Regions from separate parts of the uncultured Halovibrio sp. genome, predicted to be linked through region 3. Evidence: riboswitches for the same ligand, from Rfam matches in the RefSeq annotation. Region 3 holds a riboswitch; each other region holds the start of a gene.
The links. A riboswitch is a leader RNA that binds a small molecule or an ion and turns the genes downstream of it on or off. The one in region 3 is predicted to bind cobalamin.

Region 1: another riboswitch for cobalamin. It lies ahead of QZ501_RS01470 (cobalt-precorrin-5B (C(1))-methyltransferase); the one in region 3 lies ahead of QZ501_RS11285 (hypothetical protein).
Region 2: another riboswitch for cobalamin. It lies ahead of QZ501_RS05955 (TonB-dependent receptor); the one in region 3 lies ahead of QZ501_RS11285 (hypothetical protein).

Annotation. Positions count from the first base shown of each region.
Region 1 is NZ_CAJXMA010000003.1:305-3,574, forward strand. Features, by position in the region: gene QZ501_RS01460 (uracil-DNA glycosylase) at 1-289, opposite strand, end outside; gene QZ501_RS01465 (RidA family protein) at 411-854, opposite strand; gene QZ501_RS01470 (cobalt-precorrin-5B (C(1))-methyltransferase) at 1,079-1,651, opposite strand; cobalamin riboswitch at 1,699-1,910, opposite strand; cobalamin riboswitch at 1,982-2,195, shown strand; gene QZ501_RS01475 (TonB-dependent receptor) at 2,333-3,270, shown strand, end outside.
Region 2 is NZ_CAJXMA010000019.1:17,660-20,929, reverse strand. Features, by position in the region: gene QZ501_RS05960 (DUF3413 domain-containing protein) at 1-1,338, opposite strand, end outside; cobalamin riboswitch at 1,493-1,712, shown strand; gene QZ501_RS05955 (TonB-dependent receptor) at 1,866-3,270, shown strand, end outside.
Region 3 is NZ_CAJXMA010000060.1:5,905-9,174, reverse strand. Features, by position in the region: gene QZ501_RS11290 (sensor domain-containing diguanylate cyclase) at 1-873, opposite strand, end outside; gene QZ501_RS11285 (hypothetical protein) at 1,008-1,445, opposite strand; cobalamin riboswitch at 1,569-1,719, opposite strand; gene bamE (outer membrane protein assembly factor BamE) at 1,805-2,116, shown strand; gene QZ501_RS11275 (type 1 glutamine amidotransferase domain-containing protein) at 2,142-2,822, opposite strand; gene QZ501_RS11270 (rhomboid family intramembrane serine protease) at 2,976-3,270, shown strand, end outside.

The DNA.
Region 1 (3,270 bases), on a different contig from region 3:
AGTTCGCGAGCTCGTCGCTCGTCGGATCGCGGTTGTCCGGCGGACGGCACCGAACGCAGTTCGTGATCCGGACGTCGGCGCGAGCCAGCCCCGCATCGCGGAGCGCGTCGTCGAGGATACTCCCCGAACGTCCGACGAACGGCTCGCCTTCCTCGTCCTCGTTCGCGCCGGGGGCCTCGCCGACGAACAGCAGGTCCGCGTCCGCGGGGCCGACGCCGTTGACGATTCGCGAGCGCGAGCGACAGAGCTCGTCACAGCGCTCACAGCCGACGACGTCGAGGCCGTCCATCTGCTCCATGTCCCGTCGTTTGCACCGGGGGCTCTCAAACGCAGCGGTCCGTCGCCAGGCTTCCGGCCGGAATCCGGTTCCGCTGGGTTCAGTGACAATAGCTGCCCAGATTCGCCACCGATTACCGCTTTACGCCCGTCGCTTCGATCTGCACCGCCGCATCGTTCGGTAGGCTTGCGACACCGACGACGGTCCGTGACGGTCGCTGCCCGTCGAAGAACGCCGCGTACGCCTGCTTGACACCTTCCAGCTGGTCCATCTCCGTGAGGTACACCGTCGTCCGCATCAGGTCACGCGATTCGAGACCGGATTCGGCGGCCATGGCACGAATCTGATCGAGCACGGCCAGCGTCTGTTCCCGGACATCGCCGCTGCGAACCGTTTCCGCGTCGGGGACCTGCCCGTCGAAGAACATGAGTTGGCTGTCCTGCTGGCGCGTGCCGTAGACGCTGTGCTCTGTCGGCTGATCGCCTTCGTACCGGGTCACACTACTGTTGATATTCGTCTGTTCGTTCGTTTCTGCGGGCTCTACAGTGTTCCTCGCCTGCGTTCTGCTTTCTGCCATTGTGTTTCTACGTATACAGCCTCGGACGATCAGTCTGTCTTTAGCTATCGCTAAAACAGGACAAAATAGGACATTGCTACCACTCAGACAGTTACGAAATCCTGTCCTCAATTTAGCTATAGATAATAACCCAGCTGCGGTAGCTGAAGTAGTGACTCCGATCCGCCCGTTGTCTCGGCGGCCAGTGTCACACTGTCTCCGGGCGGGCGCTCCCGCTACGTGATTCACTCCATCTCGACCAGTCCCCGCGCTGCCAATCGGGCAACCCGGAGCGGTTCCGGACGGCCGCCCTCCGGCGTGAACGCGTGAATCACGTCGTCGGCCTCACCGTCGTCGATGCCGACGCTGACATCGAAGCCGCCTTCGTAGGCGGTATCTGCCGCGATGGAGTCAAGGTGTTCGGCGATCAGGCGCCGGGGCACCGGATTGATGGCGGCTTCGCCCACGGCTATCGGCAGACCGGAACGGGTCACGGTACCCACCCCTTCCCCGGCATGGAAGCGTACGCCCGGCTCACTCCCCAGCTCCAGGCGTACCCAGAGCCGCGCACCATGGGTGGCGTCGGGATCATCCCCGGCGTCCTTGATGACGCCGGCGGTGGCGGCTACGCCGGTCACCGCCAGGTCCTCGATAGTCATGGCCGGCTCCTCGCCTCGGGGCAACCGGATACTTACGCATCGCTCCTCAACACCCGCCAGCAACGCACGCGCGGCAGCTACCGAGGCGGCCGTGGCACAGGCACCGGTGGATAGCCCCTGTCGAAGTGGGCCGTTGTGTTCCGGGGTTTCAGGACGCATGGGTCGGTTACGGGTCAGCCAGCGTCACCAGCGCGCCCGCCGCGCGCTCGATGCTGTTCCCACTGGGCCGGTCTCCGGACTCATGCTGGAACCTGATCGGTTCGGGCGGATCGCCTTCCCATGATGGCACCATCACAGTGGCGGGGTATGATCCGCGCCCAGCATTCACCGTTGCGGGGGCAGTCCCGGACTCTCACCGGGTTCCCGTTTCAGCCAGGCATCCGAACGAATGCTGACCACCCAGGGACGAAAGAGGATCGAATCCTAGAGGATTGCCACCGCCTGGTCAAACTGACACCAACCGCCTTTGACTTTCATCAGCGACTTTCCTAGGCTCCCCGACGCTTCGGTCAGCGCTCCACGAGGAGCGCTGGGGAACCCGGTGAGAGTCCGGGACTGACGCGCAGCGGTATTGGGGAACAAGGATCACAGGGGGTAACCCGGGCACTGTCCTGACCGGATGGGAAGCCGTGATCCAAGGCCAGCGCCAGGCAATGGCGCCCGCCCCTGAGTCCGAAGACCTGCCGAAGCCCGGTCCACATTACTGAAGGGCCGGAAGCCGAGCCTTCGCGATTGAGGTGTTCGGGCCGCCAACGGACCGGTGTTACAACCGCTGACCCCCTGTCGGCCTGCCCGCGTGAGGGCTCCATCACTAATGGATTCAGTGCTGGAGCACCTTGTATGAAACGACTCTGTCTACTACTCGCCCTTGTATCCCCAGTGTCCGCGCTCGGGGCTGATCACCATATGGCACTGGACGAGCTGGTAGTCCAGGGTTCTGCCCTTGAAGAAACCCTTCCCTCGGAGCTGTCCGATTACGGCGCGGAACTGGAAGTCATCGACGCTCAGGAGCTCGAACGGACCGGCATCAGCGATGTCGGTCAGGCACTCCAGGGAAACGTGCCCGGCGTCTACTTGAGTCCCAAGACCGGCCGCGGTGACTACGCCGACATCGCCATCCAGGGCTCACGTAGCCAGGATGTGCTCTGGCTGGTGGACGGTGTCCGCATCAATAACCGGCTGTTCGGCAGCACCTCGCCGCTGGATTCCATCAGCACTCATATGGTGGAGCGCATTGAGATCCTTAAGGGCGGCCAGGGCCTGTTCTACGGCACCCAGGCGGTGGCCGGTGTTGTGAACATTGTGCTGCGTAAACCTGAAAAGGATTCAGGGGGCACCCTCACCGGTGCCATCGGGTCACTGGGTGACCGCCGCCTCGCCGGCCATGTAAGCAACCGCAATGACTATGGGCGCTGGCTGGTGTTCGGTGAGCACGACCATTCAGACGGCTATCAGCCCTACCGCGATACCGCACTTCAGGACAGCGCCCGACGCCAGAAACGCGGCTTTACCCGCAGCTCCTACGGTGGTCGCTACCAGCTGGATGCGGGCACAGGCCAATCGCTGAATGTGCTTGTGCTTCGCAACGATGTTGAAGCTGACTTCTCCCGGGCCTCCAACAACTTCAAGGCGGTCAACGACCGCGACGAGCACATTGTCTCCCTGAAGTGGGATCACCAGGTGAATGAACAGAACGGTTACTTCATCAAAGCCTACTGGCACGACTGGTGGACCGACTACACCCGCCTGAACATGGACGCGGATCGCAACATCACACT
Region 2 (3,270 bases), on a different contig from region 3:
CTTGTAGTTGTTGCGCATCAGTTCCGGGTTGAAGTCCGGGCCCAGGGCCAGCTTGTTCACCGGATCCCAGTACGGCTGGAATTTCACCGGATAATCGTCCGGCACCCGGTGGTTGTGTGGTGTGTCGTAGAACAGGAACCCGAAGAATGGCTCACCGGTGCTGGCCTCACTCTGCTGCGCAGTGAAGTCCAACCAGTCATTGGTGATGCGGGTGTCACGGTCCCAGGGTTTGTCGCCGGGTGTTTCCAGGCGCAGATCGTCCACAGAAGCGAAGACGTTCTTGGTGAACGCGGGGCTGATCAGCGGCGCGGAGCTCAGGATCTTCATCCGGTAGTCCAGTTCCTGCATGCGCGTAATCATCACCGGCGGCTGTTTGGCGGTGGTGAACGCCTCCCAGTAGCCGCTGGGCAGTGAATAGAACAGGGTGAAAATGCCCGGCTTGGTGGCATTACCATTGCTGTAGTGATCCGTGAACTGCAGGCTCCTGCCCGCAAATTCATGGATGTTCGGCATCCACCGGGGATCGACCATGTCGCCGCGGGCGCCGTCTATCGCGATCACCAGCACGTTGGGGCGTTCGGCCGGCCTTTCACAGCTCAGGGGCTCGGTGGGGTAATCCAACTGGCCACCGCCGCCGCCAGTGGTGAGCGCGCTGGCGGCGCTCTGTTCCCGGATGGCCTCGGGGTCCACCAGTCCGTTCTTTTCCATGAAACGCTTGGCGGTTGCGCCGTAATACAGCGGCATGGCCCGGGTGATTGAGGTGATGCGGCTGTCGTGGTTGGCATCCGCCCAGGCGTGCCAGCCGTGCACAACCAGCTGGCCGGCAAAGACGGTGGCAATACCGAGTGCCAGCCAGCGCCCCCGTGGCCGCCGCCGGAACAGGAAGATGCCCATGACCAGCTCCAGAAGCAGCAGCCCGAGCGTCGCGCCGCCGGCTATGGCCCACATCTGCCAGGGAAAGGCAAAGATCTGGGTGCCGCCCTTAAGGGCCATATCCAGAACAAATCCGGAGAGATGGAAACGGAACTGGGCATAGGTGACGGTATCAATCAGCAGGAGCCCGAGAGCGCCCGTTGCATACACTGTCCCCAAAGCGATGAGCAGCCGGCGGCTGGGGATGAGTCCGATCACCAGCAGCGGCAGGCCGGCGACCAGTGCCAGCAGCGGGAACTGCGCCAGGTACAGGAAGGTGACATAGATGCCGGTGGTACCGTCTGGAATGGTGATCCAGGGCAGATAACGCAGGCCAACCAGAAGAGCCAGTACGCCATTGGCTAACAGAAACCAGCCGGTCCAGCTCAGGCGTTGCCCGAGTTCCCTGAGTTGAGTTTTCAGCAAATCCCTTCCATCCAATGTCCAGTGTTAATCGTCAGGCGGCCTATGATAGCCAGCGCCAGGTGGAAGTCCAAGCCGCCCGTCATCCGTACTTCCCGTGCCCGGTGGCTGGTTCTGGCATTCATGGCTGAGTTGACCCGGTCATGGGCCCTTGGTAGGGTTCGATCCACTTTCAGGTGTCCCTGCTGTGGCAGGGATGAAACGGGAAGCCGGTGAGCTGCATGAAGCAGCGAGGCCGGCGCTGCCCCCGCAACGGTGATTGAGTCAAAGGCGGCCATCACGCCACTGTGCCGGAGAAGCATGGGAAGGCGGTCGCTGGGGATGCCATGGGCATCCGCTCATCAGCCCGTAGACCGGCCTGAAGGGATCGCCATGCGTTGCGGAGGGCAACGACAGGCCGGCCGGATCTTCCCCCGCGGCTCACGCTGCGCACTATTCAACCTCCCGCCGCCTGTCACCCTGAGTCTGCCCCCGCGACGCGTCCAGCAATGCTGTGCGGGGAAGCGCAGCAGGCAACAGGGAGTTACACCATGACCAACCGACAGGCCATTCTGCCTCTGGCAGCTGCAATAAGTCTTAGCGCATCCGTTTCTACGGCCCAGGAGGCGGACGGGATTAACCGGGTTGCCGCTTTCAATATGGATCCTCTGGTTGTTACCTCGACGCTTGGCGTTGAGACCGCTAGTGAGAGCCTGTCCTCTGTAACGGTCATTGATTCCAGGGATCTTCAACAGCGTAATCCTAGGGAACTCGGCGACGTTCTTCAGGCGCAACCAGGGATCAATGTCACTTCGAGTGGGAGTTTCGGTAAGAACACCAGCGTTTTCACTCGGGGAACCAGCAGTGAGTCAACGATCCTGCTATTGGATGGTATCCGGATCCGTTCGGCAACTGCCGGCAGTGCGCCCTGGCAATACATCCCCCCCCAGTTACTTCAGCGTATCGAGGTTGTCCGCGGTCCCAAGGGAACGCTTTACGGATCTGACGCTGTCGGTGGGGTTATCCAGGGGTTTACCACCCCGCGTGGCGACCAGGATCAACAGTGGATCGAGATGGGGGGAGGCAGCTTTTCCACCCAGCAATTCAACGGTGGCGTGAGCGGCCAGAACGGTGACACCCGCTACAGTCTGCAGGGCCACTACCTCGAGACGGACGGCACCAACCTGCGCCCCGGAGGTGAAGACAAAGGTTTCCGGAATGCGGCAGGGACCTTCAGCGTGAGCCATGGGTTTGATAACGGCGCGTCCATCGGGGTCGTTGGTCTTCAGAGTAGCGGCAACACAGAGTTTTTCCGCGGGGAGACCGATTTCGACATGAGGACGCTGGGTGTGAAAGCCAGCACACCTGTCGTCCGGAACTGGACGACGTCCATCCAACTCAGTGAGGCAAGGGACGAACAGGACAGTGAACGGGTTAGTGGTCCAAGTTTCTTTGACACAACGAGTCGAACAGCGCGGTGGGAGAATACGTTCAGTTTCGGAAACCATGAACTGATTGCCGGCACTGAATATCGCGTGGACGATGTTGATAGCAGTGAACCTTACGAGGAAGACCGTCGCAGCAACAGGGCTGCGTTTGCTCAGCTGTTGAGCGAGTTTGGAGCCACCAGTCTGCAGCTCAGTGGGCGTTGGGACGACAACGAGGCCTTTGGTGAAGAGACCACAGGGGCAGTGGCACTGGGGTACGATCTGAGCTCTGTATACAGTGCGCGAGCCAGTTACGGGACCGCCTTTCGAGCACCCACCTTCAACGACCTCTACTACCCGGGTTTTGGCAATCCGAACCTCGAGCCTGAGACCTCAGGAACCGTTGAAGTCGGATTTCGGTCGGATCGCGAATCGGTCTTCTGGGACGTGGCTTTATTCAGGACGGATGTTGATAACCTGATCAGTGCTCAGCCAGACAACATTAAACGTGCGCGCATCGACGGTATAG
Region 3 (3,270 bases):
TTCATTGAGCAGCAGAAGCTGGTCCAGCTGCATGCCTTCCAGGGAATCCTGGGGATAACCCAGGGTCTGGGCGAAGCGCTGGTTGGCCGAGCGGATGATGCCGGAAAGCGAAAGCCGGGCCATGCCCACGGCTGCGTGTTCCAGTGTGGTGCGCAGCTCATCCTCGGTCCGGGCCATGCGCCTTGCGGCACTGACGAACAGCATTGTCACCAGCACGCCGGCCAGCGCCAGAACCGTGGCCACGGTCAGCAGGAGGAGCCCGTTCAGGGTGCGGTCGATGCGGCCCAGGCTCGAGGAGAAGTCGGACTCCATGGCCACCAGCTCCTGGTTGATGCGGTCGACCTCGTCCCGGAGGTTGGGGTATTCGGCGCTGTCGATCTCGTCCTCCGACAGCAGCGTCAGGATCTCCTCGAGACGAAGGATATGCGGGTCCGCATCCCGCCAGATCTGCAGTGGGGAATGGAACAGGCTCGAATACCCCATGTAGCGGTACACGTTGATCAGGCGGGGAATGTCATCGGGATGGCTGCCTCCCTCCCGGAACATCTCGGCAGCGCGCTGGGCCTTCATGGGCGATGCGGTCATCGCCTGGCGTGCCTTGCGGTAGGCCAGCGGCGTTACCAGGCCCTCGCGGGCCTGGTTCAGGTGTGCCGGGTCGTCGGTCTCTGTGTATCGGTTCAGGTGGTAGACGGCGGCCTGCCGCCCCTTGGACCAGAGGCTTTCTCCGGTCGCGTAGGCGCGCACCCCGGTCTTGAACTCAATCAGGGCCGTGGCGGCCCCGAACGCCAGAACCAGCAGCAGGACGATAGAGCCCAGCCCTACCCGCATCAGGGTATGAGAAGACTGGGCCTGGTAGCCGCCGGACATCACCATTGCCAAACCTCCCTGTTGGTTTGGTCGCAAGCCTCAATTCAGCCTACTCCCGAATGGCTGTCAGCGCCGATTACAGAGTGTGAGCATCGTCACCATCCCTGTGACGGAATGTAGCGCAGAGACCGGCGGCTGGTTCAGGCGCCGGGATGGCGCAGCAGATCATGCAGGACGAGGCCGGCATCGATGCCGTCGTCCCCGAACTCGATGCCGTCATCCATGTCCAGCAGGGTGCCGGCACGCTGGCGGCGAAGCAGGTCATGGGCCCATTCCGGCGTGCGCGGGTCATCCTCCTCGCGGCGCAGATCCTCCATCAGCATCTCGGAGGCCTCGGGCGGCAGCCAGTGGAGAACAGGGCGGCGCTGTGCGCAGGCCAGGCGGTAGACGGCGGGGCCGGCGATCCTGTCCCAGCGCACCGGTTCAATGCGCACCCCCATGGCTTCCAGAAGGCGCCGGGCGCTGCGGGTCAGCCTGCTCTGCAGGATAAGGGTGTCCAGGCCAGCGGTTTCAGCGCTGGTGTGTATACCGGCGGTATGAACGGATTCGGGATTGGAATGGATGGTAGCTTCCAACACGGGCTTCTCCTTGAGTCTTTCAGAGGATTTTTGGAGAAGCCAACGCGGAGTCGAAACGGAGGGTAGGGGCACGGGATGGTAGTGGTGCAGTGCCCTTTCCGACCTTTCACCCTTGACGCGAAGGCTCCAGTCTCTGTTCCGAGGAGGTAATCGGGCTTAGTGGCGGAACCACCATACCGTTGCGCGACAGCCCCGGATTCTCACCGGAGTTCCCCTCGCTGCGGAACGCGACCAATGTAGGTCAGCAGGGCGACCCAAAGCAAGTGGTAGCGGAATGAATAAACGGCAATTGGTCGTGACTTTCAGTGCCGGAAGGCTCTGGGTAGGATAGGGGCGACATCCGTAAAGGGAGTAGTGTAATGCGCACAGGCAAGCAGTTCGCAGGCGTGTTTCTGGCAGGTGTGATGCTCGTGGCTGCCGGTTGCGCCAGTGTCGGCAAAGACTTTGCCACTCACAAGGTGGAAGAGATCAATGTCGGCGAGACGACCCGCTCGGACATTGAAGCCATGTTCGGCGATCCGTGGCGCACTGGTCTCGAAGACGGCAAGCGGACCTGGACCTATGCCAAGTACCGCTGGTCCGCCTTCCGTGAAGCGGAAACCACGGACCTGGTGGTGCGTTTCAACGAGGACGGCACGGTCGACTCCTACGTCTACAACACCACCCAGTAACCCTGAACGGGCCCAGACGGGCCCGTTACTGCTTCAGGGTATTCAGGACCGCTTTCGCGGTTTCCTCGGATGAGGCCGGATTCTGGCCGGTTACCAGTCTGCCGTCGCGGACCACGAACGAACTCCAGTCATCCCCGCAGCGGTAATCCGCGCCATTGGCCTCCAGCATGTCCTCCACCAGGAAGGGCACGACCTCGGAAAGACCCACTGCTTCCTCTTCGGTATTGGTGAAACCGGTTGCCTCCCGGCCCTTGACCAGCGGTTCGCCGTTCGCACCCTTAACGTGCCGGAAGACGCCAGGGGCGTGGCAGACAGCACCGATCACCTTGTCCTGGCTGGCGGCGTTCTCGATCAGACGGATGCTGTCGGCGTCCTCCGCCAGGTCCCAGAGCGGGCCGTGGCCGCCGGGGTAGAAGACGGCATCGAACCCATCGATCGACAGGTCCGAGAGTTTCTGTGTCGTCGCGAGCGCTGTTTTCGCGTCCTCATCCGTCTGGAAGCGGCGAGTGGTCTCGGTCTGGGCATCGTCCGCCTCGCTGTTGGGGTCAACCGGAGGCTGACCGCCCGCGGGGCTGGCCAGTGTCACCTCGGCTCCGGCATCGCGGAATGCGTAGTAGGGTGCCGTGAACTCTTCCAGCCAGAAACCGGTCTTGTGGCCGGTGTTGCCCATGTCGCTGTGCGATGTCAGGACCATCAGGATCTTCATGGGTTTCCCCCTGTCTGTTCGTGTGGGTGATCACGCTGTGGTGATGTACGGATCCCGTCAGTGGGATCGGGGCTGGCTACGGGCGGTTAATGGGCTATGCTCTCCCCGGACCCGGGTCCAAAGGAAGCCGGACACAGAAAAGGACGCCCAACCATGCTGATCATTCCGCTCCATAAAGCTGTTTCGCGGAAGAACTTTCCGCTCGTAACCCTGTTGCTGGTAATCCTGAATGGTGCCGTGTTCGCCATCTTTCAAGGTGGCGACACCAAAGTCATGCAGCAGGCGGCCTCGTACTATCAGGAGAGTGGCCTCGAGAAGCGGGAGTGGGCCTGGCTGGAGGAGTTCGTTCCCGGCTATGAAATGGAATTCCGCAACCAGATGGAACAGCTCGACAGGGCGGCGGAGAATGATGTGGCAGCCCGGCGCATCGCGCTTGCCCGCTCGCGCA